3 regions of the Micromonospora sp. NPDC049274 genome follow, and region 3 is predicted to be linked to each of the others. Evidence: riboswitches for the same ligand, from Rfam matches in the RefSeq annotation. Region 3 holds a riboswitch; each other region holds the start of a gene.
The links. A riboswitch is a leader RNA that binds a small molecule or an ion and turns the genes downstream of it on or off. The one in region 3 is predicted to bind cyclic di-AMP.

Region 1 (10,376 bases), on a different contig from region 3:
GGCGTACGTCTGGCCGGCGGAGGCCCGGGCGCCGTGGTCCGACACGTCCATCGTGTTCGGGGTGCCGTCCGGGCGCAGCGCGATGTCGTTCACCAGCGGCGCGTCCTCGGACGGCGCGGTGTGCAGCACCACCGACGAGGAGCCGCGCGGCGCGCACGGCGTTCCTGGGGTGACGCATCCGGTGAACGCCGGTTGGTTGGTCGCGTAGTCGGGGTCGATCCGGACCAGCCCGGTGGCCGGGGTGCCGGTGTCCAGGCGCGGCGCGTGCAGCAGGTCGAAGTAGTGCGTCCAGTCCCAGTAGGGGCCCGGGTCCCAGTGCATCCCACGCACTGTCGAGGCGATGGTGCCGGGCACGTTGTCGTGGCCGATGATGTGCTGGCGGTCCAGCGGGATGCCGTACCGCAGCGCCAGGTGCCGGACGAGCTTCGACGAGGTCCGGTACATCGCCTCGGTGTACCAGGTGCCCTGCGCGGCGAAGCCCTCGTGCTCCAGCCCGATCGACTTCGCGTTGACGTACCAGTTGCCGGCGTGCCAGGCGACGTCCTTGGTCTTGACGTGCTGGGCGATGTGCCCGTCCACCGAGCGCAGCGAGTAGTGCCAGCTCACGTACGTCGGGTCCTGGACGAGTTGCAGGGTGGTCGCCCAACTCGCCTCGGTGTCGTGGATGACTATGTACTCGATCTTCTGCCGGGCGGGCCGGTCGGAGAGGTCGTGGTTGCCGTAGTCGCCGTCGCCGAACGCCTCGTAGGGGGCGGGGATCCACTCACAGGACACGGTCCGGGGGCATTCCAGGCCGTCCGGGCGGGCGAGTCGTCGCAGGCCCAGCCGGTCCAGCCAGGAACGCTCGGGTCGTACCGCGCGGGCCGGCAGCGTGACCCGCTGGCCGTCGTCGGTCACGCGGGTCTCGCCCGCGCCGATGGTGGTGAAGACCTCGTCGGCGAAGGCCGCCGCGGCGTCGGCGCTGTCCGCGCCGGCGTAGCGGGCCACCGCGCCGTACCAGGTGGCCGGGTCGGTGCCGGCGCCGACCGGGGCGCCCACCTCCCGTTGGTACGCGGCCAGCAGCGCCGCCCCTCCCCGGATGTTGGTCGTGGCGTCGGTGCGCAGCGCCTCGGGGGCGGCGCCGGTCAGCGCGGCGGCGACGTCGACGGTCTGCAACGCGGCGCTGGGCGGCGCGGGATCCGTGGCCGGTGCGGGTGCCCGGACGGCACGGGAATCGTCGCCGCGCGGATCCTCGGTGCCGGCGTCGTGGTGGCCGCGCGCGGGTAGGGCGGCCACGTGGCGGGCGTCGGTCAGGTGCATGGGCCCGTAGCCGCCGCTGGTGCTCGGGGTGCCGGCGTTGCTGTCCCAGCGGGACTCCAGGTAGGAGACGCCGAGCAGTACGGCGGCCGGCACCCCGTACTCGGTCGACGCCGCGGCGTACTGCTGTTGACGGTCGGCGGCCGGCGCTGCGGAGGCGGGACCGGCGCTCAGCGGTACGGCTGTCGTTGCGGTGACCACCGCGACGACGAGCAGCGCGCGCCGGCCGGCGGACAGGGTTGGACTTTCCATCGAACCCCCTAGATTGCTGGTATCGGTCTGGTCACCTTCGCGCCGGCCGGGAGTCCGCGTCAATACCTTTCTATCTATCAAAGCGTGCAGAAAGAAACTTTCATTTACTCTCGGTGATCCCCTCCAATCGGTACGGAGTGTCACGGCCGTACGGGTTGCGGATCGGTAACGGCCGTCTCTACTCTGGTCATTTGTCGGCCCGGTAGCAGGTCTGCCCAGCCGGGCGGTAACGGACCGACACCGCCGAGTCGCTTGCGAGCGAGCCGGGGACCCAGGTTCCCCCGGGGTGAATCCGCAGCCAATGCGGTAGGGCGCCAACTTCCCGCCCGAACCCGTCAGCTAACCCGGTAGGCGGTCAGGAAGAAGGAGTACGGAACCCCGGTGGCCCTCCATGCCCCGCGGCCGTCGTCCGAACGGTCGGCCTCGGCCAACCCGACGTCGACCATGCCGCGTCCACGCTGGTCCCGCTTCACCACCGCCCTTGCCGCCCTGGTCGGCGTCGCCGTCGTCCTGACCGGCAGCGCCACGGCGGCGCACGCGGACCCGTCCGTCGCCGAGATCGAGCGCCAGATCGACGCCGACTGGAACAAGCTCGAACCGGTCATCGAACGGCACAACGCCACCCGCGCGGACCTGGCCGTGAAGCGCAAGCAGGCCGACACGCTCGCCGCTCGCATCACGCCCCTGGAACGCCAGGTCGACGCCGCGATGACCAAGGTCAGCGCGCTGGCCGTGCGGGCGTACATGGGCGAGAACCTGTCGACTGTCAACACGATGCTCGGCAGTCGGTCGCCCAGCGAGGTGGTCGGGCAGCTCGAGATGCTCGACCGGTTCGCCCACAACCAGCAGGAGGACGTCCGGCAGGTCGCCGACCTCCGCGACGAGCTGGCCCGGCAGAAGGCGCCGCTCGACGAGATGGTGGTCCAGCTGACCCGGACCGAAGCGCAGTTGGCGGCGAAGAAGAAGCAGATCAACGACGAGATCGACAGGCTGCAGAAGCTGCGCCTCAAGGTGTACGGCAACGGCGGCGGCGGTTCGCTGCGTCCGGCGCCCTGCCCGGCCAGCTACCCCGGCGGCGCCGCGGGCACGGCTGTCAAGTTCGCGTGCGCCCAGATCGGCAAGCCGTACGTGTGGGGTGCCGAGGGTCCGAACTCGTACGACTGTTCCGGGCTGATGCTCGCCGCGTGGGCGAAGGCCGGCGTGTCGCTGCCGCACAACGCCGCAGCGCAGAGCCGGGTGACCAAGAACGTCAGCAGGGGCGATCTGCGCGCCGGTGACCTGGTCTTCTACTACAGCGACATCCACCACGTCGGCATGTACGTCGGCGGCGGCTGGGTGGTGCACGCCTCCCAGGCCGGTCAGCCCGTCAAGATGAAGAAGGTCGACGACGGGCCGATCCACAGCTACGGCCGTCCCGGCTGACCGACGCCGGACGCAGCAGGGCCCGTCGCGATCTCATCGCGGCGGGCCCTCGTCGTCTCCTAGCGCGTCGGCCAGGCACGCCAGTTCTGCCAGGAGCGGCTCGGCGTCGGCCCTCGCTGACCCTGGTACCGCGAGCCGTAGACCACCGAGCCGTACGGGTGCTCGGCCGGCGAGGAGAGCCGGAAGATGCAGAGCTGGCCGATCTTCATGCCCGGCCAGAGGGTGATCGGCAGGTTCGCCACGTTGGACAGCTCCAGCGTCACGTGGCCGGAGAAGCCCGGGTCGATGAACCCCGCGGTGGAGTGGGTGAGCAGGCCGAGGCGGCCCAGTGAGCTCTTCCCCTCCAGCCGGCCGGCGAGCTGGTCGCCGAGCGAGATCACCTCCAGTGTCGAGGCGAGCACGAACTCCCCCGGATGCAGCACGAACGGCTCGCCGTCGGGCACCTCGACCACCGAGGTCAGGTCGTCCTGCTGCATGGCCGGGTCGATGTGGGTGTAGAGATGATTGTTGAAGACCCGGAACAGTCGGTCGAGTCGGACGTCGATGCTGGACGGTTGGACCAGGGTGGGCTCGAACGGCTCCAGGCCCAGCGTGCCGGTCTTGATCTCGGAGACCAGGTCACGGTCGGAGAGCAGCATCGGACCACCATAGCGAGGGCCGCGGTGACCAGCGTGTTGAGGTCGCTCCTCGTACATTTGTTCGATAGAATGCCCGCATGGCTTCCTGGTCCGAATTCGCCGCCGACGAGCCCCGCCTCGCCGACGGGATCCGCGTTCTCCTGCAGCAGTACGGGCCGGGCTTCGGCTATCTGGCCACGGTCCGCGCCGACGGCGGGCCCCGGGTCCACCCGGTCTCCCCGGTCATCACCGACGAGGGTCTCTTCTGTTTCATCATCGACTCGCCGAAGCGTCGTGACCTCGAACGGGACGGCCGCTACGCGCTGCACTCCTTCCCTTCGGAGGAGAGCGACGACGAGGCGTACGTGGCGGGCCACGCCTGGCCGGTCGCCGACCCGGGCCGGGTGGCCCGGTTGGCGCAGAGTGCCCGGGCCGAGCCGCAGGTCGACTGGCGGCTGTTCGAGTTCACAGTCGACGTGGCGATGTTGACCCGTCGCGAGCAGCACATCACAGGCGTTCCGGGTGTCACTCCGGGCCGCCCGGCAGTGCGGGTCTGGCTGGATCCGCAATCCCCGCCGGCGCCGGCCGCGCCTCTCTCCGTACCGCAGACGCGCCCGACCCGACGCAGCCGTGACGTCCAGTGCACGGCCGCCTGACCGCGGGCCCGGTCCGGTAAAAACGCCGGTGCCGGCTCCGTCGCGACGGAGCCGGCACCGGGTGTACGCGAGGAGAGCTACGCCGCGCGGTACGCGTTCCACGCGGTCAGCATGCGGCTCGCCTGCCCCGGGGTGAACTGGTACATGCACGAGTCGTAGGTGTAGTCCATGAAGTTGGTGATCGGGTCCAGGCCGGTCGCCGAGCAGGTGTTCCGCCCGGTCGGGCACTCGTAGGCCGGTGACGCCTCGGCCGGGGTGTCACCCACGCTGTCACCCGAGCCGCCGCAGCCACCCTGGAACGTGTGGTAGAGGTTCAGCCAGTGCCCGATCTCGTGGGTGCCGGTGTCGCCCTGGTTGTAGTTGGTGGCGGCGCCCCCCGGGAGGGACTCGTTGAGCACGACCACGCCGTCCATGCTGCTGAGCTTGCGCTGCGGGAAGGTCGCCCAGCCCAGCAGGTCGTCGCTCAGCTCACCGAGGTAGATGTTGAGGGTGCTCTTGCCGCCCACCCGCAGCGACGACTTCATCGAGCGCTCCGCTGACGAGCCGTCGACGATCGGGTACCAGGACGGGTTCGTCACTCGGTTGATCTTGTCGAGTCGGAAGGAGAAGGCGGTGGCCGCGCCGCCGGTCCCGCCCGCGTAGGCCTGGTTGAGCACGCTGATCTGCGAGGTGATCAGCGAGTCCGGGATGTTGCCGCCGGCCCGGGTGCTGTCCCGCTGGATCACGTGCACCACCACCGGGATGGTGACGGTGGCAAGCGTCGTGGCGCCTGCGCGGAAGTTGGCGCGCTCGCGCAGCGCCGTCGCGAGGTCGGCCTCGCGTTCGCGGACCTGCTTCGCGGTCAGCTCGTTGGGCTCGTGGGTGCTCGCCGCGCCGGGCCTCACCCGGGCGTCGGCGTGGCTGTCGGTCGGCTCCGCGCAGGCGCCACCAGGCGCCGCGGAGAAGGCCGAAGCAGCCGGAACGACGCCCACGGCAGCGGTGCTCAGCAGCAGCGCGAGGGTCGTCGATGCGACACCGGCGGCACGCCGGGTCAGCAGGTTGGGACGGAGTCCCATGGGCCCACCTCTTTCTCGCGGCGCGGCAGGGGGTGTGTCACGCCGTGGCTGGGAACGTGTGGCAGACGTTACAACCCATCGACGCATTTGAGAACGGACACATGTTGCCGCGCGGAGACTTTTTCGTGTCTGCAGGTGGTGCGGAGGCGACCTGCCGTCATCTCCCAGCCTCGGCGGGTGGTGGGACGGGTGCGCGGGGGTACCTGGGTGCACCGGCCCGGTGCCTCAGGTACAGTGGTGCCGCCTGCGGGTGTAGTTCAATGGCAGAACATCAGCTTCCCAAGCTGACAGTGCGGGTTCGATTCCCGTCACCCGCTCCACGCACGGAAGCCCTGGTCAGGACCGATGGTCCCGCTCAGGGCTTCCGTCGTTCTGGATGGCTGCAACGGGGCGCTGTGCCATCAGCCCGCCTCGGCGCCCGTCCCGTCGTCCTCGGCGGGCGGTCGCGTCCGACGCCTGCTCGGCTTGCGTCGGGCCGTCCTGACGGCCTTGTCGATCGCGTCGGCGATGACCTGGTCGGCCTCCCGATTGGCCTGCTGATGGATCAGCGCCGCATGGGGACTTTCGTGGCCCATCCGGGCCATGATGTCTCGCAGGCTGGCGCCGGGGCGCCCACGACGCGAGCGGTGCCTCGCCCGCATAGCCACTCATGTGCGGCGGTCCGGTGCGCGGGCTACCCGGCGGCGCAGCTGACGTTGTTGAGCGTGAACGCGATCGGCACCGCGTCGCTGGCCTGCCAGGTGCCCAGGACGCCGAAGACCACCGAGGCGCCCGGCGCCACCAGGGGGTTGTAGCTGGCGTTCCGGGCCGTGACGGTGGCACCGCTCTGTTGGGCGGTGGCGGACCAGGACTGGTCGATGTGCTGGTCACCGGGGAAGGTGAAGCCGAGCGTCCAACCGTTGACCGGCACGGTGCTGGTGTTCTTGATGGTGATCTGGGCGGTGAAGCCTCCCGGCCACTCGCTCCCGGTGCGGTAGCTCACGGTGCAGGGTGCCGCCGGCGGCGGGTCGATCGGCACCGTGGCGGTCTGGGTGAGCTCGCCGCCGGTGGCGTCGTCCTCTACCCAGACCGTGACCTGCAGACCGGTGGCCGTACAGCCGGAGGGCACGTGGTAACCCTCCTGCCAGCTGAAGGTCGCGCCCGGATCGACGGTGACCGTCCAGCCGGGCAGCGAGGGGAGGGCCGGGCAGCCGGTGGGGATGCCGGGGGTGGAGCCGACGAACCGGCCGTAGATCGCCGTGGAGACCTGTTGCTGTTGGGCGGTGCAGTTCTGCCCGACGGCCGTGGCCCTGACGACCTGGCCCGCAACCACCCGGGGCGGGTTGAAGGTGAGCGACTGGATCTGGACGGTACCGGCGCAGGCGTCGGCCGGGACGGTCGCGCCGGTCGGGGCGGTGCCGGCCGGATCGGCCTGCGCCGCCGCTGCGGGGACGGCCAGTGCACCGGCGGCGCAGACGGCGGCCGCGGCGAGGGTCAGGAGCGTACGCAAGAGGGCCCTCCTGGGTGAGCCGGGGGATGCGGGTCTCGCCAGTTGACCGCGATAATAGATGTCTGTCAATTGACCGGATCGGCGGGCGTCTCCATCATGCGTCGCACCGGCTCGCCGCCGGAGACCGCCGTGACCTCCCGACCGCCCCCCTCGGCCAGGACGGGTTGGCGCTGCCAGCCGGACAGGTCGGCCGGATCGGCCGGTGCCTGGGCGCACAGCACGTAGTGCCGGGGCGCCATCGCCGTCGGGTAGCCGAACTCCTTGCGGCCCGCGCTGCGACCCGGATCTGGGATTGTGTGCGTTGTGCATGAGCTCGTGGAGCGGGTCGATGATCAGGACCGGGTCCTGGGAGTGGTGGACCGAGGCGAGGCTGTCCGTCGCGGCTGGCTGCACCGCATCGCGACGACCATTTGCCGGGATCAGCGGGGCCGGATTCTGGTGTATCGACGCGCTGAGGGCCTTTCCAGATTCCCCGGCTACTACGAGGTGAGCTTCGGCGGGGCCGTGGATGTCGGTGAGTCGTATCAGGCGGCCGCTGCTCGGGAGCTGGCCGAGGAGCTGGGTGTCGACGTGGCGGTGCGCTTCATGTTCAAGTTCCTGTGTCGAGGTGAGGTCGGCCCGTACTGGCTCGGCTTACATGAGGCCGTCATCACCGGCGACGTGGATCCTGATCCCCAGGAGGTGGCCTGGTTTGGCTGGATGACGAGGGGCGAGCTGCGGCAAGCCGTCCAACATCGGCGCTTCATCCCTGACGGGCAGGAAGCGTTCGGGCGTTATCTTGCCTCGCAGTGACATGTGGTCCGTGCTCATTGACAATTGTCGAACTCGCCGGTGGGTCACGTCGTCCCCGTGAACGCCAGCGCGCTGCCCTTCGCGCCGTCGGCCGGAGCCCGAGAGACAGGGAAGGGCCCGGCGAATTCGCCGGGCCCTTCCGATCGTTCGCGGGATGCCGCTACTTCAGGTAGGTCCCGTTGAGGGTCATCGAGCTGCCCATCGGGCCGCCGATCCACCTGCCGAGCTCGACCGCCTGCGGCTCGCTGACCACGCCCGCCGAGCCGAAGACGACGGCGGTGTCAACCGCGCCGCTGAGCAGGTCGGCGTACTCCTTCGCCTTCGGGTGCAGCGTGTCCTGGGTGCCGACGGTCAGCATGAGAGGGCCGTTCAGGGTCGCCATCAGGGCGCCGCCGGCGAGCGCGTCCGGCCAGTCCATCCCGGTGGCCAAGCCGACGGTGCCGCCCCTGCCGAAGAACTGCACGTTGACGGAGAGGGCGGTCTCGAACCGGTCCCGGCCGGCGAAGTTGATTGTCAGGTACGGGTCGACCGCAGCGGCTGCCTGCTTGCCGACCGCGATGAGCTGGCTGCCCCCGGCGGCCCGGGCATCGAGGTAGGCCTTGGTGTCCGATGACAGCTTCTCGTCGTTGGTCAGCACCACCACAGCGGAAGTGTCGGTGCCGGGCCGGTTGCGCGATCCGGCCGCGGCCCCGGCGGCCAGCGCGTCGGGGAAGTTCATGCCGGTCGCGACGAGGACCTCCTCCGGGGTCGGGTCGATGGCGTTGGCGATCGCGATCGAGGTGGCGAAGCGGTCGGCGCCGGCCAGCCGGACGACCCTGAAGCCGAGACGCTCGACGGCGGTGCGCACGGTGTTGGACAGCGCACCCTCGCTGCCGAGCAGGTAGACGGTGCCGCCGTCCGGGAGCACCCGGCGGATCTCGTCGGCGGTCTGCGGCTGGAGCGCGGTGGGCGGGGTCAGCAGCAGCGGCCCCTTCTTGGCCGCGGCGAGCGCGGAGCCGCCGAGCGCGTCGGCGTACGTGTCGGAACGCGACAGCACGACGGCGCCGGCCCGCGGTCGGACGTCGGCCGGGTCGTCGTACTTCCCCCAGTGCGACTGGGATGCGGCCACCGCGGTGCCGAACCGGTCCTGGCCGGCGACCCGCACCGTGCGGTCCAGGAGTTGCGGCTGGTACGCCGGCACGCCGCTGAGCCCGTCGAGGGGGTAGACCTTGTCCTGCATTCCCCCGATGGCGTAGACCCTCACCACGGACGAGCTGGCGGACCCCTCCACGCGCTGGTTGGCCATCACGAAGTCGCCGCCCGGCGCGAAGTGGGGATTGTCGTAGCTGGCGCCGTCCGGCGTGACGCGGTTCTCGAGCCCGCTGTGAAGGTCGATGTTCCAGAGGTGGCCGTCCCGGACGAACGCCACCTTGCGTCCGTCGGGCGAGATGGTCGGGTTGCTGGCGTTGGTCGCGATCTCCTCGAAGCGCTGGGAGGTGATCACCCCGATCTCCGGGACGCCTGCCGGCTTGCCGCTGCCGTCACTCTGCTGACGTTGGGCGACGACGGTACCGGCGTTGTCGCTGTCCGGGTTCGTGTAGTTCCGGCCGTCGTCGGGGCTGATGGCGTCGGTCTCGATGCCGTTCAGGTTTCGGGTGTGCTCCAGCCGCCAGGGACGGCCCAGCGGCTTGGCCGCCCAGACCAGCTCATCGGTGCGCCCGATCCACTGCGGGTCGCGGCGTTGGGTGTCGGTCTCGGGCCAGACCGCCGTGTGGACATCGTCCGGATCGTCGTAGCGCAGGGTGAGGATCGCGCCGTTCTGGTTGACGAAGGCGGCGCGGCTGCCGTCGGGAGACCAGGAGGCGTAGTTGATCTTTTCTCCGGCGGAGTTGGTCAGGACCCGACCGTCGGCGAAGGTGATGGAACTGCTGCCGTTGCTGGCCGTAGGCGCGAAGGGGTTGGCGCTGAGGCCGGTGGAGGCGGTGGCCGGAGTCGGGGTGACGGCGAACGCCACCGCAACGGTGGCGAGAACCGGTGCCATCGTCGCGGCGAGCGGCCGTCGGCGCTGGTGTCGAGGCAAGGGGATCCCCTCGGAGGAGGTAGATGGGACAGCCGGGCCCAGGCGGACGATCACATCTGCGGCGCGGCGGCAGTTGCACGATACGTCCTCAGGACCAGTCTCGACAGCCCGCCTGGGGCCTGCCGTCGGCTCGGTCGGAGGGTCCGTTCCCGCGAAGCCGAGCCGGGAGCGGTCCACATCGTGGAACCGATGCTGGTGACATGCCGGCCTGCCGGTGGGTAACCGGCGCACCGTCGATCATGGAGACCACGAAGTCGGTCGTCGACTATAGAGTCTCCCGTGCGTGCCGCCCTCGTCGGAAGCAACGAGGCACGGAGTGAGCGCGCTTCCCAGCAAGGAGTTCTCCACGTGCCTCGATCTTCGATTCGGGGTCCGGTCGCTGCGGCGTCGGCCCTCGCAATCACCACGACCGTTCTGCTGACCGGCGGCACACCTGCGACGGCCAGCCTCCCTGGCTCGGGCAGCGTGCTGACCAGCAGCAACGGCGGCACCGCCATCACGTTCCACGGGGATCCGTCGCGGACCTCGCTCAGCTCGCCGGACACCATCACGGACGCCGCCTGGTCCCCGGATGGCAGCCAGGCGGTCTACCTCGACCAGCAGGCGGGCATCAAACGCATCCGGTTCAACGACGGCGCGATCCGCTACACGGTCAGCTCGCCGCCGGATGACGGGGTTCGACGCGGCAGCCTGACCTGGTGGGCCGACGGTAGCGCTGTCGCGTGGTCGGAGAAGAAC
Region 2 (10,376 bases), on a different contig from region 3:
CTCCCGGTTGGCCGCCGAAATCATCTTTGACCGGGGACTGGGCGACCTCTTCGTGGTCCGTACGGCCGGGCACACCGCCGGCCCGGAGGTGCTGGGCAGCGTGGAGTACGCGGTCGCCGTGCTCGGCACCCCGCTGGTGGTGGTGCTCGGCCACGACTCGTGCGGCGCCGTACAGGCTGCTCGCGAGGCGGCCGCCACCGGCGTCGCGCCCCCGGGGCACCTTCCCGCGGTGGTCGACGCCGTACTGCCCAGCCTGCGGCGCGCCACAGCCGAGGGCGTGACCGATATCGACGGCATCGTCGACATCCACATCGCCCAAACCGTCGAAACGCTGCTCGGGCAGTCGCCCGTGCTGGCGGCCGAGGTGGCGCAGGGACGGTTGGCGGTGGTGGGGATGTCGTACCGGCTCGCCGCCGGTGTGGTGCGCCCGGTGACCCCCGTACCGTCGGGTGCCGCGACTGTCGACGCACCCGGCGCCGCGGACGCCCCGGCAGCTACCGCCGCCTGACAGGGCGAGGGCCGCCCCGCGGGGTGCGGGACGGCCCTCGGACTCCTGAGCGGTGGGTCAGAGCAGCGACATGTGCACGTGGTCGGTGTGGTTCGACGGCCCGCTGTACGACTTCCAGCCGGTCGCCGGGAACCAGATCTGCCGGTTCCAGATCACGTAGTAGATGCCGAGGCGGTCGGCGTTGCGGATGAGGAACGCGGCGACGTTGTTGCCGTACATGCGGGTGTCGTTGTTGTGCCACGGGCTGAAGCCGCTCTTCTGCAACGACCAGTCACAGGCGCGGCCCTTCGGGTGCTCGTACGGGCCACCGTTGCGGTGGCAGCCGACGAACCGGTTGAACCCGGCCCGTTTGACCTCCTTGTACGCGTGCAGCGTGCGGGGCGTGACGCAGCCGGAGGTGGTGGGGTCCTTCTCGCTGCACGACTGCGGCTTCCAGTCACCGTCGGCGGTGCGACCCGGGCCGATACGGGCGACCGGCGAGGTGGCGTCCACCAGGCCGCCGGTGAAACCCTGACCGCCGACGAGCGCGAGCGACTTCTCCGCGTCGCGCTTGTCCTTCGCCATCAGGGCGGTCTGCTTCTGCTGCTCGCGGACCTCCGCGTCGAGGGCCAGCTTGGCCTGCTCGGCGCGGGCCTTGACCGCGTTGACCTCGGCGAGCTTCTTCTCGTTGACCATGTTCATCTCGTCGAGCGCCGCGGCCCGTTGGACGAACGAGTCCGGGGCGTCGCTCTCCAGCAGCATCGCGATCGCGCCGACGCGCCCGGTCCGGTACGACTGGGCGGCGATCTGCGCGACCTGCGGCGCCAGCGCGGCCAGGTCGGCCTTGGCCCGCTCGACCTCCAGCGAACGCTCGAGCTGCCGCTTCTTGGATTGGTCCAGCTTGGACTTGGCCGCCACGTAGTCCCGGTTGGTCTGCTCGATCACGTCGTCGAGCAGCTTGGGCTCGTCCTCCTGCTCGTGCCCGGACGGTGTGGGGGTCGTCGGGGCGGCGTGGGCCGGGAGGGGTCCGGCGAACACGGTCAGCGCGGCGAGCACGGCCACCACGGGTGTCAACCAGCGGCGTAGGGGTGCCGTCACAATGTTCCCTTCCGTCGACCGCCGACCGGGTTAGCTGACGGGTTCGGGGCGGAAGTGGCCCCTACCGCTGGCGCGGATTCACCCCACGTGCCTGGGTCCCCGGCTCGCCGGTTGGCGATTGGGCGGTGGCACCGCAGGCGCCGCTGCGCGCCTTCGTCGGTGACCGGCAGCGAGGTTACCCGAGAATCCACCGCCTGAGCTACGTCCCGATACCCACTAAAAGCGTCATTTCGCCATGGCGTTGAGTGACCAGTGACGCGGTTCTCAGGGGGGATGCCCGATCCGGTCACGCTGAGGAGTGTCACCATGCCGTATCCGTGCTCCTGTTCGGCTCTGGCCACCGGGCGGTGGCGGTGGATGGGGGTGGACGCCGCTCCGGATCGGGCCCGTCGGGCCGACCCGTTGGCGGGGAGCTGAGGGCGGCCAGTGCCTCCGTCCGGTCCGCACGGGGGCGCGGCGTCAGGGCGTCGGCGTCCGCGCCCCGCACCGGCGTCGACCCGGCCGCGCTCACCGCCGCGGCCAGCCCGGTGGTGAGGGGTACGGCGGCGCGTCGTACCCGGGGCGGGGCGGGGCGAGCGGAACTGCTGTGGTCGGAACCCAATGCGAGACTCCCAACGATCCGGTGCGGGGTACGTGCCGACGGGCCGGGCGGTTCACCTCCGCCGGACGAACACGGTGACGAGCGCATCGGATGGCTGGCTGACGAACGGGCGGTCACGCACAGTGACCGGCCGGCCCGGCTGGTACGTGCCGGCGCCGCTGTCTGGCGGTGCCGGCGCCCGACTGTGTGGCGGGGACCGGTGGGCCATCGTCGGAAATGGTAGTCACGGCGGGAGCCGTCTGCCGGCTCAGCCGCGCTTCATGAGTCGGCCGACGGCCGCCATCATCTCGGTGGCCATCTCGTCGGCCCGGCCCTCGGCCGCTCCCTCGTGCATGCAGTGCCGGGCGTGCCCGTCGAGCAGGCCCAGGGCCACCTTGTCGAGAGCGGCCTGGATCGCGGAGATCTGGGTGAGCACGTCGATGCAGTAGCGGTCGTCGTCGACCATCTTCTCGATGCCCCGGACCTGGCCCTCCACGCGGCGGAGCCGCGCGAGCAGCTGGTCCTTGCTGGCGGTGTACCCGCGGATCGGGGTGGGAGCGGTCATGACGACGAGGATAGCGTACCCCTGGGGGGTATGGTACCGTCCCTTCCTGCCGGATACCCCCACCGGGTACCGGTACGTGAACGGACACCGGTCTGACTCGGCCTTACCCCTGGGGGGTATAGGCTGGCGGACGATGAAGGGAGAGCTTCGATGGTCGACACGATGTACCAGGTGCGCGGCATGACCTGCGGGCACTGCGTCAGCGCCGTCAGCGCCGAGGTGGGCGCCATTGCCGGCGTGCGCGACGTGCAGGTGGATCTCGCCAGCGGCCGGGTCACCGTCACCAGTGAGCAGCCCGTGGCCACCGAGTCCGTTCGGGCCGCAATCGACGAGGCCGGTTACGACCTCGTCGAGGCGTGAGCGGGAGGCTCGAGGTGAACACGGTGACCAGGCTGGGCGGGTTCGCCCTCGGTCTCGCGGCGGTCTTCGGCGCGGCGTACGGGATCGGCCGGGTGGTCGACCCGGCCGCCCCGGCCGCCCGGAGCGGGCACGACGGCGGCGCCGCCCACACCTCGGGCCCCACCACCCACGACGAGGTGACCGATCGGGTTCCCGGTGGCCTGCTCGTCTCCGACCGGGGTTACACACTCGTTCCGGTGGCCGCCCCGGCAGGCGAGTTCGCCTTCCGCGTCGGTGGACCGGACGGCCGCCCGGTGACCAGGTACGACGTGGCGCACGACAAGCGGATGCACCTGATCGTCGCCCGCCGGGACCTGTCCGGTTTCCGCCACGTGCACCCCGACCTGGCTCCCGACGGCACCTGGCGGGTCGACACCCCGCTGGCCGGTCCCGGGCAGTGGCGGGCGTTCGCCGACTTCACCCCGACCGGGGGTGAGCCCCTGATCCTCGGGGTGGACGTGACGGTCCCCGGTGAGTTGACCGAACGGCCGCTGCCCGCCCCGGCGAGCAGCACCACCGTCGACGGGTACACGGTCACCCTGGCCGGCACGCCGCAGCCCGGCCGCACGTCGCCACTCACCCTTACCGTCAGCCGGGACGGGCGGCCGGTCACCGACCTGGAGCCCTACCTGGGGGCGTACGGGCACCTGGTGGCGTTGCGCCGCGGCGATCTCGCGTACCTGCACGTCCACCCGGACGGAACGCCCGGCGACGGGCGCACCCGACCCGGTCCGCAGGTCACCTTCCTCGCCGAGGTGCCGTCGGCCGGCAGCTACCGGCTCTACCTCGACTTCCGGCACGGCGGGCGGGTGCACACCGCCGAGTTCACAGTCGTTGCCGACGCCGCCGCGACCGGTGCCGGCCCCACCCCGGGTGGACCGTCCTCGACCGGCGGCGCCGAGCACGGCACCCCCGGCCACGGGCACAACTGACGGGACCAGACGATGACCACCACCAGCAGACCCCTGCCCGAGGCGCCGAACCGGATCGAGCTGGCCATCGGGGGAATGACGTGCGCCGCCTGCGCCGCCCGGATCGAGAAGAAGCTGAACCGGATGGACGGGGTGAGCGCCACAGTCAACTACGCCACCGAGAAGGCCACGGTCCGGTACGCCGACGGTGTCACCCCGGACGACCTGATCGACACGGTGCAGAAGACGGGCTACACGGCGGCCCTGCCGGCCCCGCCGACGACCGAGCAGCCGGCCGACCCGCTGCGGGGTCCGCGTACCCGGCTGTGGGTGTCGGTGGCGCTCAGCGTGCCGGTGGTCGTGCTGGCCATGGTGCCGCCCTGGCAGTTCGACTACTGGCAGTGGCTGTCACTGACCCTTGCGGCTCCGGTGGTGGTCTGGGGCGGGCTGCCGTTCCACCGGGCCGCCTGGACCAACCTGCGGCACGGCGCCGCGACCATGGACACGCTGGTCTCGCTGGGCACCCTGGCCGCGTTCGGCTGGTCACTCTGGGCGCTCTTCCTGGGCGACGCGGGGATGCCCGGGATGACGCACCCGTTCCGCTTCGACATCACGCGCACCGACGGCGCCGGCACCATCTACCTGGAGGCGGCCGCCGGGGTGACCGTGTTCATCCTGGCCGGCCGCTACTTCGAGGCCCGGTCCAAGCGGACCGCCGGGGCGGCCCTGCGCGCCCTTCTCGAACTCGGCGCCCGGGACGTGGCGGTGCTGCGCGACGGGGTGGAGACGCGGATCCCGGTGGACCGGCTCGCCGTCGGTGACCGGTTCGTGGTCCGCCCCGGCGAGAAGATCGCCACCGACGGGGTCGTCGACGAGGGCACGTCCGCCGTCGACGCCAGCATGCTGACCGGTGAGTCGGTGCCGGTCGAGGTCGGGCCGGGCGACGGCGTGGTCGGCGCCACGATCAACGCGGGCGGCCGGCTGGTCGTCACCGCCACCCGGATCGGCGCGGACACGCAGCTCGCCCGGATGGCCGACCTCGTCGAGCAGGCGCAGAGCGGCAAGGCGGCCGTGCAGCGGCTGGCCGACCGGCTCTCCGGCGTCTTCGTGCCGATCGTCATCACCCTGGCGGTGGGCACCCTCGGCTGGTGGCTCGGCACCGGCGCCGGTCCGACCGCCGCGTTCACCGCCGCCGTGGCCGTGCTGATCATCGCCTGCCCATGTGCCCTCGGGCTGGCCACGCCTACCGCGCTGTTGGTCGGCACGGGCCGTGGCGCCCAGCTCGGCGTGCTGATCAAGGGACCGGAGGTGCTGGAGTCGACCCGTCGGGTCGACACCGTCGTACTGGACAAGACCGGCACTGTGACGACTGGTCGGATGACGTTGGTGGACGTCGTGCCGGCGAGCGGTGAGGTCCGCGCCGAGTTGCTTCGGCTCGCCGGGGCCGTGGAGGCCGCCTCCGAGCACCCGATCGCCCGGGCCGTCGCCGCGGGTGCCGTCGAGGCCGGAGCGCTGCCCCCGGTGACCGGTTTCGCCAACCTCGAAGGGTCGGGCGTCACCGGCACCGTCGACGGGCGGGCCGTACTGGTCGGCCGGCCCCGGCTGCTGCGCGAGCGCGGCGTCGACGTACCGCCGGAGGTCGACCGGGCCGTGCGGGACGCCGAGGCCGCCGGACGTACGGCGATCGTCGCCGGCTGGGAAGGACGGGCGCGGGGTGTGCTCGCGGTCGCCGACGTGGTCCGGCCCACCAGCCGGACAGCCGTGGCTCGGCTGCGTGCGCTGGGGCTCACCCCGGTCCTGCTGACCGGGGACAATCCCACAGTGGCCCGGGCGGTCGCCGCCGAGGTGGGCATCGACGAGGTGATCGCCGAGGTGCTGCCCGCCGGGAAGGTCGACGTCGTCCGGCGGCTGCAGGCGCAGGGGCGGTCGGTGGCGATGGTGGGGGACGGGGTGAACGACGCGCCGGCACTTGCCCAGGCCGACCTGGGGTTGGCCATGGGCACCGGCACCGACGTGGCGATCGAGGCGTCCGACCTCACCCTCGTCCGGGGCGACCTGGATGCGGCGGTGGACGCCATCCGACTGTCCCGGCGCACGCTCGGGATCATCCGGGGCAACCTGTTCTGGGCCTTCGGTTACAACGTGGCAGCCCTGCCGCTGGCCGCCGCCGGGCTGCTCAACCCGATGATCGCCGGTGCCACGATGGCGCTGTCCTCGGTCTTCGTGGTGGCCAACAGCCTGCGGCTGCGTCGGTTTCGCTCGGCCACCGATCGCGGATTGTGACGATGGTGATGGTTGGGCCGGCGATGACGGGGGTACCTCTGCTGTCGTAGCGACGCTTGCAATGGAGGTTGGCAATGGGATTCGACGACAAGATCAACAACGCCACCGAGGACGCGACCGGCAAGCTGAAGGAAGGCGCCGGTCGGGCCACCGACAACGAGCAGCTCGAGGCCGAGGGTCGCGCTGACCAGTCCACGGCCAAGCTCAAGCAGGCCGGCGAGAAGATCAAGGACGCCTTCAAGAGCTGACGTACGACGTAGCAGAACGCCGGGCCGGTGAGTTTCACCGGCCCGGCGTTGCTGTCTGTCCCGGACCGGGAACCCTGAGATCCCCCTGATTCCGCTGTCGACCGCACCGCCGCGCGCTGTTACCTGCTAACTTCTGTTGGCATGTGCAAGGGCTGGTTATGAGTGCCGCCTCACCGCCGACCGGCGACGACCTGGTCCGGATGCTGGCCACCCTGGCCAACCCGCACCGGCTGCGGGTCGTCGCCGCGCTGGCCCGTGAGCGTGCCTATGTCAGCGGGCTGGCCCGGCAACTGGGCATCAGCCGGGCGCTGTTGCAGGTCCACCTACGGAAGCTGGCGGCGGCCGGGCTGGTCACCGCTCGCCTGGAGTTGTCGGAGGACGGGAAGGCCATGAACTACTACGAGGTGGAGCCGTTCGTGCTCACACTCACCCCCGAGGTCATCGCGGCGGCGGTCCAGACGCTCACCGTGCCCGACTCGGCCGAGCAGTCCGGAGCGGACCGATGAGCGAGCACGACTGGACCGAGGTGGTCGGCGCGATCGGCATCTTCGGTTTCCTGATCAGCGTGGTCACGGTGACAGTCGTCCAATTCGCCAAGACCCGGCGGGCCCGGTACGAGGCGGCCCGCGCGGACGACTACCGCCGGCTCGCCGAGACGGCCGCTCAGTCCCAGGCGGAGAACGCCCGCCTGCTCGCGGCCATGGACGGCCGGCTGGGCGGGATGGAGACCCGGATGACCACCCTCGAACGCGTCCTGCGCGAGGTCGACTGACCGCGCCGGAGACGGAGGCCCCGGGCCGTCGAGCGGCCACTCGACGGCCCGGGAGGGAAGCAGCATCACCTCGCCCAGTGGGCGAGTCTCACCGGTAACGCTCCTTCGAGGAGAGGACAGCACCTCATGCTGCGCGTACGCAAATCCGCAGTCGGCTGGGCGGTCGCCCTGGCCCTCACGGCCGCCGGCCTGACCCCGGCGAGCCCGGCCGCCGCCCGAGCACAGCCCGCCCCGACGATCGATTGGCGGCCGTGCGCCGCCGACGCCACCGCCCAGTGCGGCACCCTGTCCTTGCCGGTGGACTGGAACCGACCTCGGGGTGAGCGCTTCGACCTGGCGCTGGCCCGCCGCGTCGCCAACCCGGCCACCCGGGAGGGTGCGCTGGTGTTCGGTCCCGGCGGGCCGGGCGACAGCGGGGTCGACCGGGTGGTGAACGGCAGCTCCCGGTTCAGCGCCGACCTGCGCCGCCGGTTCGACATCGTCAGCTTCGACCCGCGCGGCACCGGCGGCAGCCACCCGGTGCTCTGCGCACGGGACCTGCTCGCCCGGCAACCGCAGTTGATCGCCGACCAGGCCCAGTTCGACGCCACGCTGGCCGGCAACGTGCTGCTGCGCGCCGACTGCCGCGCCCGCACCGGCCCGCTCTACGACCACGTGGACACCACGAGCGCCGCCCGTGACCTCGACGCGATCCGGGCCGCGCTCGGCGAGCGGCAGTTGACCTTCCACGGCAGCTCCTACGGCACCCTGCTCGGCGAGCGGTACGCGGAACTGTTCCCGGAGAAGGTCCGGGCCATGGTGCTGGAGGCCGCCATGGACCACAGCCTCGACACCCGGGCGCTTCTCGACACCCAGGCCGTCACCTCTGAGGACGCGTTCGACGAGTTCGTCGCCTGGTGCGACAGGTCCACCGCGTGCGTGCTGCACGGGCAGGATTTGCGGGCGATCTGGGAGAGGCTGCGCGCGCGGGCCGAGCGCGGCGATCTGACCAACCCGAAACGGCCCGGTGTCGTGCTGACCCCGTTCGAGCTGACCCGGCTCACTCACAAGGAGTTCTACGACACGTGGCGGTGGCCGGGGCTCGCCGAGTGGCTGGGCAGCATGGACGTCCCCAGCGCCGTGCGGGCCGCCGTCGTCCCGTCGGCGGGCGACGCCGTGGCGCCGTACCCCTTCGCGGTCTTCTGCCAGGACTGGAGCCTGCCCGTCCGCGACTACCGTGAGTACGCCGGACACCTGCGCCGGATGGCCCGGCTCGCGCCCGACCTGCGGTACCCGACGGCGGTCTTCGCCCTCGCGACCTGCCTGGGCACGCCGACGCCGGTCGCCAACCCGCAGCACCGCCTGCGCGTGCGCACCGACGTGCCGCTGCTGATCGCCGCCACCGTGCACGACCCGGCCAGCGGATACAACTGGGCCACCGACGTGGCGCGGCAGTTGGGCAGGCACGGCGTGCTGCTGACCTACGAGGGTTGGGGGCACGGCAGCTACACCACGAGCCCGTGCGTGGAGCGGACCGTCGACGCCTACCTGATCGACCGGGTGGTGCCGCCCCGGGGCACCCGCTGCCCGGCCGTCGAGCCCGTGTGACAGTCGGCCGCCGGCGTCGGGTCGATCCGCCCGGCGTCCGGCGGCGGACCTACCGGGGCGCGGCCAACCGGGCCGCCCGCGACTGGAGATAGCGCTGCTCCGGCAGGCTCGTGGTGCCGCGTGCTGCCGCCAGGTACGCCTCCCGCGCGGCGCCGGGCTCCCCGGCCAGCTCCAGCAGGTGCGCCCGGACCGCCGCGAGCCGGTGGTGCCCGGCAGTGCGGCCGTCGGAGTCCAGGGCGGTGAGCAGGGCGAGCCCGGCGCGTGGCCCGTCCACCATGGCCACCGCGACCGCCTGGTTGAGCGTGACCATCGGGTTGGGGGCGATCCGCGCCAGCAGCCGGTAGAGCGCCACGATCTGCGGCCAGTCGGTCTCCGCCGCCGTCGGCGCCTCGGCGTGCACCGCCGCGATCGCCGCCTGAAGCTGGTACGGGCCGGGCGGCGACCAGGTGAGCGCCTCGGTGACGAGGGCGACTCCCTCCGCGATGGCATCGGCGTCCCAGAGGGTGCGGTCCTGCTCGGTCAGCGGCACCAGCTCGCCGTCCTCGCCGACCCGGGCCGCTCGATGGGCGTCGGTCAGCAGCATCAGCGCCAGCAGCCCATTCACCTCGCCGTCGTCGGGCAGCAGCCCGTGCAGGACGCGGGCCAGCCGGATCGCCTCGCCGGTCAGCTCGGCCCGTCGCAGGTCCGGCCCGCTGGACGCGGTGTACCCCTCGTTGAAGATCAGGTAGAGCACCCGGAGCACGGTGCGCAGCCGCTCGCCGCGCTCACCCGGTCCGGGCATCGAGAAACGGGCTCCGGCGGCCTCGATCCGCTGCTTGGCCCGCCGGATCCGTTGGCTCATGGTCGCCTCGGGCAGCAGGTGCGCCCGGGCGATCTGGGCGGTGCTGAGGCCGCCGACCGCCCGCAGGGTGAGCGCCACCTGCGCCGAGGGCGCGAGCGCCGGGTGGCAGCAGAGGAAGAGCAGGGTGAGGGTGTCGTCGGCGTCCGCCACCGCCGGCGGGGCGTCGGCCGCCGGGGCGACCTGGGCGTACGCCGGCTCGCGCAGCGCCAGCGCCACCTCGCGGTCCCGGCGGGCGCTCTCGCTGCGCCACTCGTCGGTGAGCCGGCGGGTCGCCACGGTGAGCAACCAGGCGCGCGGATTGTCCGGTACGCCCTGCCCGGGCCACTGCGTCGCGGCCGCGAGCAACGCCTCCTGGACCGCGTCCTCGCACCTGTCGAACTGGCCGTGCCGGCGGACCAGCAGGCCGAGGACCTGCGGCGCGAGCGTGCGCAGCAGGTCCTCGACCGTCCGGTCGTCGGTCACATCTCCGTCCCGGCCTGCTCCATGACCGGCCGGACCTCCATCGCGCCGCCGTAGCGCACGTCCGGCCAGCGGGCGGCGATCTCGGCGGCCCGCTGCGGGCTGTCGCAGTCGACGGTCAGGTAGCCGGCGAACTGCTCCTTGCT
Region 3 (10,376 bases):
GCTGGAGAACGCGCCGCTGACCTCGTCGGCGCCGCGGCTCTGGTTGCTGGCGGTCGCCTGGGCGGCCGTGGTCAGTATTAGCGGATATGTTTACTTCTGGCGCGGAGAACAGGAGTACGGTCGTGGCTGAGCAGCTCAACGTACCGGCGGACGCGGCCACCACGGCCGTCGGCGAGCGGATCCCCACGGTGATCGTGGACGACGCCCACCTCATCTACCGGGTCTACGGTGCCGGGTCGGGCAACGCCGGCTCCCCCGTCGCCGCGCTGCGGCGCATCATCTCCCGGCAGCCGCAACGGCCGACGCTGCGTGAGGTGCACGCGGTCAAGGGCGTCAGCTTCACCGCGTACCGAGGCGAGGCGGTCGGGCTGATCGGCAGCAACGGCTCCGGCAAGTCGACCCTGCTGCGCGCCATCGCCGGCCTGATGCCGGTCAACCGCGGCCGGATCTTCACCCAGGGCCAGCCGTCCCTGCTGGGGGTGAACGCCGCCCTGCTCGGCGACCTTTCCGGCGAGCGCAACGTCGCCCTCGGCTGTCTGGCGATGGGGATGAGCCCCGAGCAGGTCCGCAAGATGACCCCGCAGATCCTCTCCTTCTCCGGGATCAACGAGCGCGACGACTTCGCCTCCCTACCGATGCGGACGTACTCCTCGGGCATGCAGGCCCGGCTGCGCTTCTCGATCTCGGCGGCCAAGAAGCACGACGTGCTGCTGATCGACGAGGCGCTGGCGACCGGCGACACCCGGTTCCGGCGTCGCAGCGAGCAGCGGATCCGGGAGCTGCGCGCGGACGCCGGTACGGTGTTCCTCGTCAGCCACTCGATCAGCTCGATCCGGGACACCTGCGAGCGGTCGATCTGGCTGGAGTCGGGGCAGATCCGGATGGACGGCACCACCGACGAGGTGACCAAGGCCTACGAGGACTACATGTCCACCAGGTGACGCGCCCCGGGCTCCCGCCGCGACGGTGGTGGGAGCCCGGGACCGGCGTTGGCAGCTCGCAGCACCAGCGGATCAGTGAGGATCGGCAATGACCCACCAGCAGGCCCCCGTCCCGGACGCCGCGGCGGCAGCTCCGCCGGCGTCCTGGCTACCCAGCCGGACGGTGGCGGTGGTGCTGGCCGGCGGTACCGGCGAACGACTCGGGCTCGGCATCCCCAAGCAGCTTTTGAAGATCGCCGGCAAGCCGATCATCGAGCACACCCTCGCCGTCTTCGAGGCCGCCCCCGAGATCGACGAGATCATCGTGATGATGGCCGCCAGCCACCTCGCCGACGCCCAGCGGATCGTGGCGCAGGCCGGGTTCCGCAAGGTGAAGAAGGTGATCGAGGGCGGTGACACCCGCAACGCGACCACCCGGCTCGCCCTGGACGCGATCGGTGACGGCGACGTCAACATCCTCTTCCACGACGCGGTACGCCCGCTGGTCAGCGCCCGGATCGTGCGGGAGTGCGTGAACGCCCTCTGGACGTACTCCGCGGTCGACGTGGCCATCCCGTCGGCGGACACGATCATCCAGGTCGACGAGAACGACTGCATCACCGACATTCCGGTCCGCTCCTCGCTGCGCCGCGGCCAGACCCCGCAGGCGTTCCGCTCCAGCACCATCCGCGAGGCGTACCGGATCGCCGAGGGCGACCCGCACTTCGCCGCCACCGACGACTGCGGTGTGGTGCTGCGCTACCTGCCCGGCACGCCGATCAAGGTGATCGACGGTTCGGACGAGAACATCAAGGTCACCCACCCGGTCGACGTGCACCTGGCGGACAAGCTCTTCCAGCTCGCCGCGGCGCAGGCCCCCCGGCTGACCGACCACCGCAGCTACAGCGAGGAGCTGACCGGCCGCACCATCGTCGTGTTCGGCGGCAGCTACGGCATCGGCCACGAGCTGACCGAGCTGGCCCGTCGCTACGGCGCCCAGGTCTTCCCGTTCAGCCGTTCCACCACCGGCACCCACGTGGAGCGGGCCGGGGACGTCGAGGCCGCGCTGAAGACCGCCTTCGAGGCCACCGGCCGGATCGACCACGTGGTGGTGACCGCCGGCATCCTGGAGAGGGGCGCCCTCGCCGAGATGGACGAGGAGACGATGGACCGGCTGCTCCAGGTCAACTTCGTCGGCCCGGTGACCATCGCCCGCCAGGCCCTTCCGTATCTCCAGCAGACCAAGGGCCAGCTGCTGCTGTACACGTCCAGCTCCTACACCCGGGGACGGGCCCGCTACGCTCTCTACTCGGCCACCAAGGCCGCCCTGGTCAACCTCACCCAGGCGCTCGCCGACGAATGGGCCGACGTCGGCGTACGCGTCAACTGCATCAACCCGGAGCGGACCGCCACCCCGATGCGGACGCGGGCCTTCGGCGAGGAGCCGGAGCACACCCTGCTCGCCGCGGAGGCCGTCGCCCAGTCGTCGCTGGACGTGCTGATCTCGGAACTCACCGGGCAGGTCATCGACGTACGCCGGGCGCCGGGCGAAGCGGCGCGGACCGTGCCGGCCCAGACACCGCGGCTGGCCGACGAGATCAATGCCGCCTCGGCGACCGTCGGCTGACGGCCGAACACTGCTGACCGGACGATGGTGAACGGAGCGACATGCGTGGTGACCTGGTCCGGAAACTGATCGCACGGTGCCTGAGCATCGGGCTGGCCGTGCTGGCCTTCCTGGTCGTGGCGCTGACCGGGGCGACCGGTTGGGGGCTGGCGCTGGCCGTGGCCGCCCTCGTCGCCACCGCCGCTGAGCGACGGATCCGCCAGGACGCGGACACCGCCGCCGAGACGACACTGATCGCCGCCGCCGTCCTGGTCGGCTACGCCCGACGGCTGGACGGCGGGTTCGACCCCGCGCTGGCAGCCGCCGCGCTGGTGCTGCTCGGGCTGGTGCTGCTGGTGGGCCCGCTGCGGGACGCCGGCAACCTGGAGATCCGGGCGGCCAACCTGCCGGTGCGGTCCTGGACGGCGCCGGTCGCCACGCACCTCGGCGACGCGCTGCTCGTGCTTCTCGCCGTGGTGGCGCTGGCCGCCGCGGCGACCATGCCGGCCCTGGTCGCCCTCGCGGCGGGCCTGCTGGTCGGCGCCGGCGCCGGCACGATCGCGCTGAGTCTCGCCCGGCGCCGGTTCCGGCCACCGGCCGGCGGCGGGGCGGTGGGCCGGGCGCTGCGCCGGCACCAGCCGGAGTTCCTGCTCTACTTCTCCGCGCCTCCCGGCTCGGAGTACCAGGTCACCATGTGGCTGCCGTACCTGAAGCGGATCGGCCGGCCGTTCATGGTCGTGCTGAGGGAGCCGGAGTTCCTGGCCCCGATCGCCGCAGCCACCGATGCGCCAGTGGTCTACTGCCCCACCCTGAGGGCGATGGACGAGGTGCTGGTGCCGAGCCTGCGGGCGGCGTTCTACGTCAACCACGGTGCGAAGAACAGCCACTGCATCCGCTTCACCCAGCTCACCCACGTCCAGCTGCACCACGGCGACAGCGACAAGGCGCCGAGCGCCAACCCGGTGTCGGGAATCTTCGACCGGATCTTCGTGGCCGGCCCGGCGGCAATCGAGCGGTACGCCCGGGCCGGGGTGCAGATCCCGGCGGAGAAGTTCGTGATAGTGGGCCGCCCGCAGGTCGAGTCAATCACCGTACGCCCGGAGCCCCTGGCTGCCGACGCACCCCGCACGGTGCTCTACACCCCGACCTGGACGGGACATCACGCGGACGCGGACTACTGCTCGCTGCCGGTGGCCGAACCGATGCTGCGCAAGCTGCTCGACCGGGGCGTGACGGTCATCCTGCGCGCCCACCCGTACACCACGCAGAACCCGGCATCGGCGCGGCAGCTGGGTCGGCTGACCGAGCTGCTCGCGGCGGACCGGGCGCGGACCGGCCGGCCGCACGTCTGGGGCGCCGCCGCCCGCGGCCTGAGCCTGGTGGATAGCGTGAACCGCTCCGACGCGCTGATCTCCGACGTCTCCGGCGTGATCTCGGACTACCTCTACTCCGGCAAGCCCTTCGCCGTGACCGACATGGGCGGCGAGGGTGACCGGTTCACCGAGCGGTTCCCACTGGCCGGCGCGGGCTACGTGCTGCACCGGGACATGACGAACCTGGACGATGTGCTGGGCCAGATGCTCGGCACCGATCCGATGGCGCCGGGGCGTTGGGCGACCCGGCGGCGCTACCTCGGTGACTTCCCGGCCGAGTCGTACGCCGACGCGTTCCTGGACGCCGCCAGGCGCGAGCTGGAGCCGGACTGGAGCCCGCCGCCCCCCGGGCGGCCGGTCGAGCCGGACCTGGAGCGGGTTTCCCCCACCACCTGAGCCCCCGGCCACCGCGTCCGCTTCATCCAACTCACCCACGTCGGTACGGGTCGAGCAGCGCCAGCACGGCCGCCGGGTCCTCGACGTGTGCGTTGTGGCCGAGACCGGGCAGCGTGGCGACCGGTACGCCGTACGCCTTGAGCTGCTCGTCGGTGACCATCGGGTCGTGTTCCCCGCGGGCCAGCACCACCGGCACGTCGGTCGCCGCCAGCAACGGGGCCAGGTCGGGCTCGCCGACGCCGAAGGCTGTCGGGTCCATGGCGAGGCGCCACCGGCCGGCGACCTGACGCAACCCGGCGTCCACCACCGGATGATCCGGCGGGACCAGGCCGACCAACCCGGAGACGCGCAGATAGCGGCGGGCCGCCTCGGTACGGCTGGCGAACCAGCTCACCGGGCGTGCGGCGAGCTCAGCGGCGCGGGCCAGCTCGGCGGGTGACCAGAGCGCCTTGATGCCGAGCCCGACCACCGCGTCCACAGGTGTCCCGGCGGCGCGGGCGGCCAGCGCCAGGCCCACCACCCCGCCCAGCGAGTGCCCGAGCACGACGAGCCGGTCGTCGGCGGCGAGGCCCTGAGCGATTCGGCCGGCGAAACCAGCAAAGGAGTACGACGGCAGCGGGGCCGACCAGCCGTGGCCGGCGAGATCCGGTGCGAGCCACCGCCCCGGCCAGTGCTGCTCCAGCAACGGCGCCCACGGCAGCCAGACGTCTCCGGTCGCCCCCATACCGTGCAGCAGCAGCAGGACCGGCAGGCGACCGGTGCGGTCACCCGATTCATCCACCACGGCCGCAGTCTGCCACGGTTCGCGGCCGGGTACGAGAGTCGCCGACGGCGGCGCGTACCGGAATGAGGCCGCGGGCGCCGGCCCCTCGTGGGGGACGACGCCCGCGGCGGTCTACGTGCCTGGATCAGGCGGAGTAGCCCCGGGTGGCAATCCAGTTGGCAAGGTCGATCGTGGTGATCCAGTAGGACGGGTCGGCCGGGTTCGCCGAGTCGGCGATCCGCACGGTCCGGCCGTTGTCCTTGTAGCCCACGACGGCGATGTAGTGCCCGCCGCCGTAGGAGTGCCAGCCGCCGTCGGTGTCGGTGGCGTCGCCGACGACGTTGGCCACCACGCCCCGGCCGTCGGTGATGGCCTTGACCACATCGGCCTGGAGCCGGTCCATCTGGGCCGGGCTGGGCGCGCCGGCAAACATCCGGGTCTGGTACGGGGAGCCCTTCACCTCGGCGTTGAGTGCTCGGGTGGTGTCCTCGGCCGAGTTGGTGCCCATCTCGGTGGTGCCCAGCTCGGCACCGAGTTCCTCCTGGGTGCGGTCGATGCCGGTGGCGCTGAGCGCGTTGCGGGTGGCTGCGGGGCCGCAGTTGTAGTACGTGTTCTGCGCCTCGTAGTCGTAGTCGAGCACCTTGGTCGCGGGCGGCTTCGGCGTCTGCCGCTTACGGGTCAGATCCGGGTTGGCGCTGGCCTTGGCGGCGGGCGACGCGGCGCTGGTGGCTGGGGCGGCGGTCGTCGGCGCGGCACTGGGGGACGCGTCGCGCGCGTCGCCGAGGGTAGCGGCGGTGTCACTGCGCATCTCGGCGACAGTGGTAGCGGTGCGGTGGCTGGCCGGCGCGTCGTCGGCGCCGGTGAGCAGGGCGCCGGTGGCCGTGGCGATCACGAGGGCCGCGGCGGAGGTGGCGACGATCTGGTACGGGCGCTCGGTCGCCAGGCGACGGAGCTGACGCTGCATGGTGTGCTTCACGGGGTCCTCCACGGATCGGGGGAGAGCGGCACACCACGGGCCGGACCGGTATCCGGGCAGGCGCCAGCGCGCGGACAGTGGTCCGCGGATGGTGAACCGCTCAGGGGAACACCCGGCGGGGCCGGGCGGGAGAGGCGATGACCCGGGGGGTCAGCTCACCGTCACTGGACGGATGAGCGGGGGCACCGCTGCGCCGTGGAGGCGTGGGAACAACCGAGGGGTGGAAAGGTGCTGCACGGGTTTGGAACTCCTTCCGACACCGCCTACCGGGTTAGCTGACGGATTCGGGCGGGAAGATCGCCCTACCGCAGGCCGTGGCTCGCGGATTCACCCCAGACTTACTGATGGGTCCCCGGTTCGTTAAGCACGATTGAGCGGGTCGGCGCGGCGTCGCCTGTTGCGATCGGTTACCGCACCGGACGGGACGACACTACTGGCCTGTTCGCGGCCTGCCAAGCCAGGTTCACCTGCGTAAACCCGATTCGGTGCGACAATTTCTGCGCGTACTGCCGATGATGTGACTCGATGGGACAACCGGTTACGGCGACGCCTACGGGCGACAACCGGACAGGCTGCCGATAATGCGGCCACAATCACGGGAAAGATCGAGCCGAACGCGTCGGACGCCCGATTTCCGAATGGCGTGACCGGGCTCACGTAACGGATCGGGCTCAACCCGCGCGAGCCGGGCGCCACCGTGCCACGAGGGCGGGACGGGACGCCCCACTCGCCGCGCGTCGGGCGGGTGCCGGGCTGGGCCGCAGCCGCGCCGTTGCCGCGTACGCCTCCTCGGCAAGGGTGCGCGCCGACTCGGCAGCCAGTTCCGCGTCCCGCCAGGCGGCCCGCTCCGCGGTGGCGGCGGCCCGGTAGTCGGCCAGTCTCGCGTCCCGGATCACCCGGCTGAGCAGCACCTCCTGCTCGACCGGGTGCCGCCGGGAATCCCAGCCGCGCCGGTGGGCGAGCACGTCACCGAGCTGCGCCATGGTCAGATCGCCCCGCCAGTACGCCGCCATCGCCGCACGGTGCAGGTAGCGCTCCCGGGAGGCGTACTCGGCGGGAGTCCGGGGGGTGTGCGGGGTGGGCAGCGCACCAGAACCCGCGAAGCGACGGGTGGCGGTGTCCGCCTCGTCGTACCCCACCCAGGCCCGCTCCACCAGTTCCTGAGCGGTGACCCAGGCATCGCGTCGCCGCCGGGCCGTCTTGGCGGCGCCGGTCGCGGCGACTGTCACCTCCTCGGCGTACCGGCGCAGGTCGTCGGCTTCGGCCGCGGCCACCTCGCGGGCGGTCGGCGCGGCCGGGACTGGGTCGTCCGCGCGGCGGTCCCGCTCGGGGCGGGCGACCAGCACGGCGAGTACGCCCAGCGCCAGCAGGAACAGGGTCGACCAGATGGCAGCGGCCTGCGGCACATCGGTCACGAACTGGTAGAAGACGGCAGTCTCCATGGTCGGCTCCTCGCGGAGAGAGCAAAGCGATGGGGAGCCCCGGCCGCGACCTGGCCACGGCGGGCCACGGATCGGCGGGGTGCGGAGCTGGTGGATCGACAGGGCGCGACGACGGGGCGCATGGCCCGGTGACTCAGCGCCGGGGCGGACCTCGGGGAGCCCAGCCGCGCGAAGCGTCGACGAGAGGCGGCCGGTCGGACCCGGCCGCGGACACCGGAAGCATGCCGGTCGCGATGGCGCCCTGGTCGCCGGACGGCGCCGGTTGCGCGTCGACCGACCCGGCCGGGATGAACTCCTCGGCGGCACCCGCACGAACCGCCGAGGCCGGGTGCACGGCAGCCTCTGGCACGGCGCTCAGGGGCGGCACGGCGCTCAGCGGTGGCACGGCGCTCAGCGGTGGCACGGGGGCCGAGGCGGGGCTCGCGCCCAGCGCCAGGGCCGCGACCGCTGCGAGGCTGGTCAGCACCCGCGTAGCCCAGCGCGCCACCCACCACAGCGGACAGGTGAGCGCGACCGGAAGCACGTAGCCAACGCTACTGCCGCGCCGGCCCTGACGCATCGGCCACGGGCGTGTCGGCGCACGCCGCGCCGACCCTGCTGACCAGGGTGGACGGTGTCAGCGCGAGTCGACGTACGGTGATCGGCTGTCGGGCTGGTCGGTCCCGCCGGGCTCGGCCTGAGTCCCGACAGCATCGGGGTCGTGGGCATCGTCCCCGGCGGCCCGAGGCCCGGCCGTGCGTGGTCTGGGCACGGGCGGGCGGGCCGTACGACGCGGCGCGAGTCGGCGCATCATCGGCGTCTCGACGAAGCGGTGCAGCAACCCGGCGAGGACCAGGTTCGCGAGCAGGAAACCGAGCACCGCGACGGGGCCACGCCAGCCCCGGAAGCCGGTCCCCCAGTCACCGCTGAAACGCAGCACGCTCGTCATCACCAGCACATGCACCAGGTAGAAGGCGAAGGAGACCTCGCCGAGCCAGACCAGCGGCCGAGACCGCCATGGCGAACGCCTACCCCGGACGTCCGCGTCCGCGGCGGCAGTGATCACCAGCAGGTACGCCACCGCGAGCAGCGTGGTCCACAGCTCGGCCCGAATCCACTCTGCCGCTGCAACCCAGGTGGCCAGGAAGATCACGCTGGCTGCGGTCAGCCCCGGGCCCCGCCAGAGGCCACGGCGCAGCAGCTCGGCCGCCACCGCGCCCAACCAGAACTCCAGCGACCGTACGGGTGGGAAGACCTGGGTGAACCACCACCGGCTCGCCTCCGGCACCAACTGCTGGGCCGGCCAGAGCGCGAGGATCAGCAGCGGCAGCACGACGATCAGCACCCAGAGCAGCTTCGGCCGGGCCCGGCGCAGCAGCGGCAACGCCAGCGGCAGACACAGGTAGAAGAAGAACTCGCAGGAGAGCGACCAGCTCACGGTGTTGATGCTGTAGAACCAGCCCGGCCGGGGGTCCCAGGCCTGCAACAGCAGCAGGTTCTCCAGCGCGGCCGCTGGCAGGACCGCGTCGGCGAACCACCAGGCGACCAGCAACGCCGCCCCCCACAGCACCAGATGGTTCGGGTAGATCTTGGCAACCCGTCGCCGCCAGAAGGTACGCCGGGACTCCCCCGCGCGGGCCGACCAGACCAGCACGAAACCGCTCAGGATGAAGAAGAACTGCACCCCGGACAGGCCGAGGGTGAACAGCACGTCGACCACGGCCTTGTAGTCCGGCTCGGCGATGATCCGCATCGTCCCGACGTGGAAGCCGAAGACCAGCAACGCGGCGATCCAACGCAGCCCGGTCAGCGAGGGCAGCCGGGCCGGCGCGGGGGCGGACCGGGCGGCCGTCGCGGCGGCGGCGCTCGTCATGCCGGGATCCCGAGGCTCGGCAGGGTCACCAGCACGTGCGTGTCCTCCTCGGTGCGACATCGGACGGCGACGCCCGCGACGGCCCAGCAGCGGCCGTACCCGGGTACCCTACCCGGGGCACTTCTGGGTGAACCGGACGCGTTCCACCCCTGCAACGCGGAACGGGTAGGCGCGGGCTGCCCTGATGGCGGACCGGACCTGCGGTGGACGTCGACCTTCCGCCGGGCGGGAGTTCAGAGATTCCACGAACGCCGGCCACATCAGGTTCCAGAGCTGGCCACCCGGGTCGTCGAACGTGGCGGCGTGCTCAAGGAGCCGACGCGCGCACTCGACGTCGACGTACGACGGAAGCAGCTGGAGGAGTCCTGACCACCCTCCGGATCGGGTTGCGCTGCGACGCCGGACCGCAGCGCGGCGTCGGCCATCTCGTCCGCTGCCTGGCGCTCGCTGAGGAGTTCCTCGCCCGGGGCGCCCACGTCGCCGTGTTCGGCGCCGTCGAACGGCTCCCCTGGGCCACCGCGGAGCTCACCGCGCGGGGCATCCCCCTGCACCCAGGCCCGGATTCGCCTGCCGAACTGGTCGAGGCAGCCCGCCGCCACGAGCTGGACGTGCTGGTTCTCGACTCCTACGAGCTGGACCCGGCCGGGGCGGGCGCCCTGCGCGCTGCCGGCGTGTTCACCCTCGCCGTGATCGACGGGGACAGCCGGGGCCAGATCGCCGACCTCTACCTCGACCAGAACTTCGGAGCGGAGTCGACCGAGCTGCCCGGACGGCTGCTCGCCGGCAGTGCGTACGCCCTGCTGCGCGACTCCCTGATCACCTCCCGACCACCGGTCCCCCGGCCCGCCACGACAGTCAGCCGACCCCGGGTGCTGGCCTTCTTCGGCGGCACCGACGCCGCCGGCGCGGCCCCGGTGCTCACCCGCGTGCTGCTGTCCACCGGTCACCCCATGGACCTCACGGTCGTCGTCGGCCGACCCGAGATCGAGACCGAGCTGGAGGAGATCACCCCCGGGCGAGGGCAGATCGTGCGTCCGGTCGCGCCCAC

Region 1: linked by a shared signal. The riboswitch ahead of AB0K10_RS07675 (NlpC/P60 family protein) and the one ahead of AB0K10_RS28745 (C39 family peptidase) in region 3 are both predicted to bind cyclic di-AMP.
Region 2: linked by a shared signal. The riboswitch ahead of AB0K10_RS18310 (hypothetical protein) and the one ahead of AB0K10_RS28745 (C39 family peptidase) in region 3 are both predicted to bind cyclic di-AMP.

The regions. Positions count from the first base shown of each region.
Region 1 covers NZ_JBFAQS010000003.1:274,368-284,743, forward strand. The annotation lists gene AB0K10_RS07670 (peptidoglycan recognition family protein) at 1-1,548, opposite strand, end outside; cyclic di-AMP (ydaO/yuaA leader) riboswitch at 1,780-1,916, shown strand; gene AB0K10_RS07675 (NlpC/P60 family protein) at 1,993-2,970, shown strand; gene dcd (dCTP deaminase) at 3,030-3,608, opposite strand; gene AB0K10_RS07685 (pyridoxamine 5'-phosphate oxidase family protein) at 3,686-4,243, shown strand; gene AB0K10_RS07690 (zinc metalloprotease) at 4,321-5,298, opposite strand; tRNA gene AB0K10_RS07695 (tRNA-Gly) at 5,545-5,618, shown strand; gene AB0K10_RS07700 (hypothetical protein) at 5,700-5,873, opposite strand; gene AB0K10_RS07705 (cellulose-binding domain-containing protein) at 5,972-6,787, opposite strand; gene AB0K10_RS07710 (hypothetical protein) at 6,853-7,026, opposite strand; gene AB0K10_RS07715 (NUDIX domain-containing protein) at 7,091-7,579, shown strand; gene AB0K10_RS07720 (cell wall-binding repeat-containing protein) at 7,740-9,638, opposite strand; gene AB0K10_RS07725 (cell wall-binding repeat-containing protein) at 10,104-10,376, shown strand, end outside.
Region 2 covers NZ_JBFAQS010000009.1:40,033-50,408, forward strand. The annotation lists gene AB0K10_RS18305 (carbonic anhydrase) at 1-508, shown strand, start outside; gene AB0K10_RS18310 (hypothetical protein) at 566-1,585, opposite strand; cyclic di-AMP (ydaO/yuaA leader) riboswitch at 1,590-1,720, opposite strand; gene AB0K10_RS18315 (metal-sensitive transcriptional regulator) at 2,434-2,730, opposite strand; gene AB0K10_RS18320 (copper ion binding protein) at 2,881-3,090, shown strand; gene AB0K10_RS18325 (hypothetical protein) at 3,105-4,061, shown strand; gene AB0K10_RS18330 (heavy metal translocating P-type ATPase) at 4,074-6,323, shown strand; gene AB0K10_RS18335 (CsbD family protein) at 6,398-6,571, shown strand; gene AB0K10_RS18340 (helix-turn-helix domain-containing protein) at 6,730-7,077, shown strand; gene AB0K10_RS18345 (hypothetical protein) at 7,074-7,343, shown strand; gene AB0K10_RS18350 (alpha/beta hydrolase) at 7,470-8,930, shown strand; gene AB0K10_RS18355 (DUF6596 domain-containing protein) at 8,980-10,233, opposite strand; gene AB0K10_RS18360 (YciI family protein) at 10,230-10,376, opposite strand, start outside.
Region 3 covers NZ_JBFAQS010000020.1:99,889-110,264, reverse strand. The annotation lists gene AB0K10_RS28770 (ABC transporter permease) at 1-130, shown strand, start outside; gene AB0K10_RS28765 (ABC transporter ATP-binding protein) at 123-941, shown strand; gene AB0K10_RS28760 (bifunctional cytidylyltransferase/SDR family oxidoreductase) at 1,030-2,547, shown strand; gene AB0K10_RS28755 (CDP-glycerol glycerophosphotransferase family protein) at 2,589-4,295, shown strand; gene AB0K10_RS28750 (alpha/beta hydrolase) at 4,327-5,079, opposite strand; gene AB0K10_RS28745 (C39 family peptidase) at 5,204-6,046, opposite strand; cyclic di-AMP (ydaO/yuaA leader) riboswitch at 6,280-6,421, opposite strand; gene AB0K10_RS28740 (hypothetical protein) at 6,706-7,476, opposite strand; gene AB0K10_RS28735 (hypothetical protein) at 7,610-7,999, opposite strand; gene AB0K10_RS28730 (acyltransferase) at 8,093-9,328, opposite strand; gene AB0K10_RS28725 (spore coat protein) at 9,694-10,376, shown strand, end outside.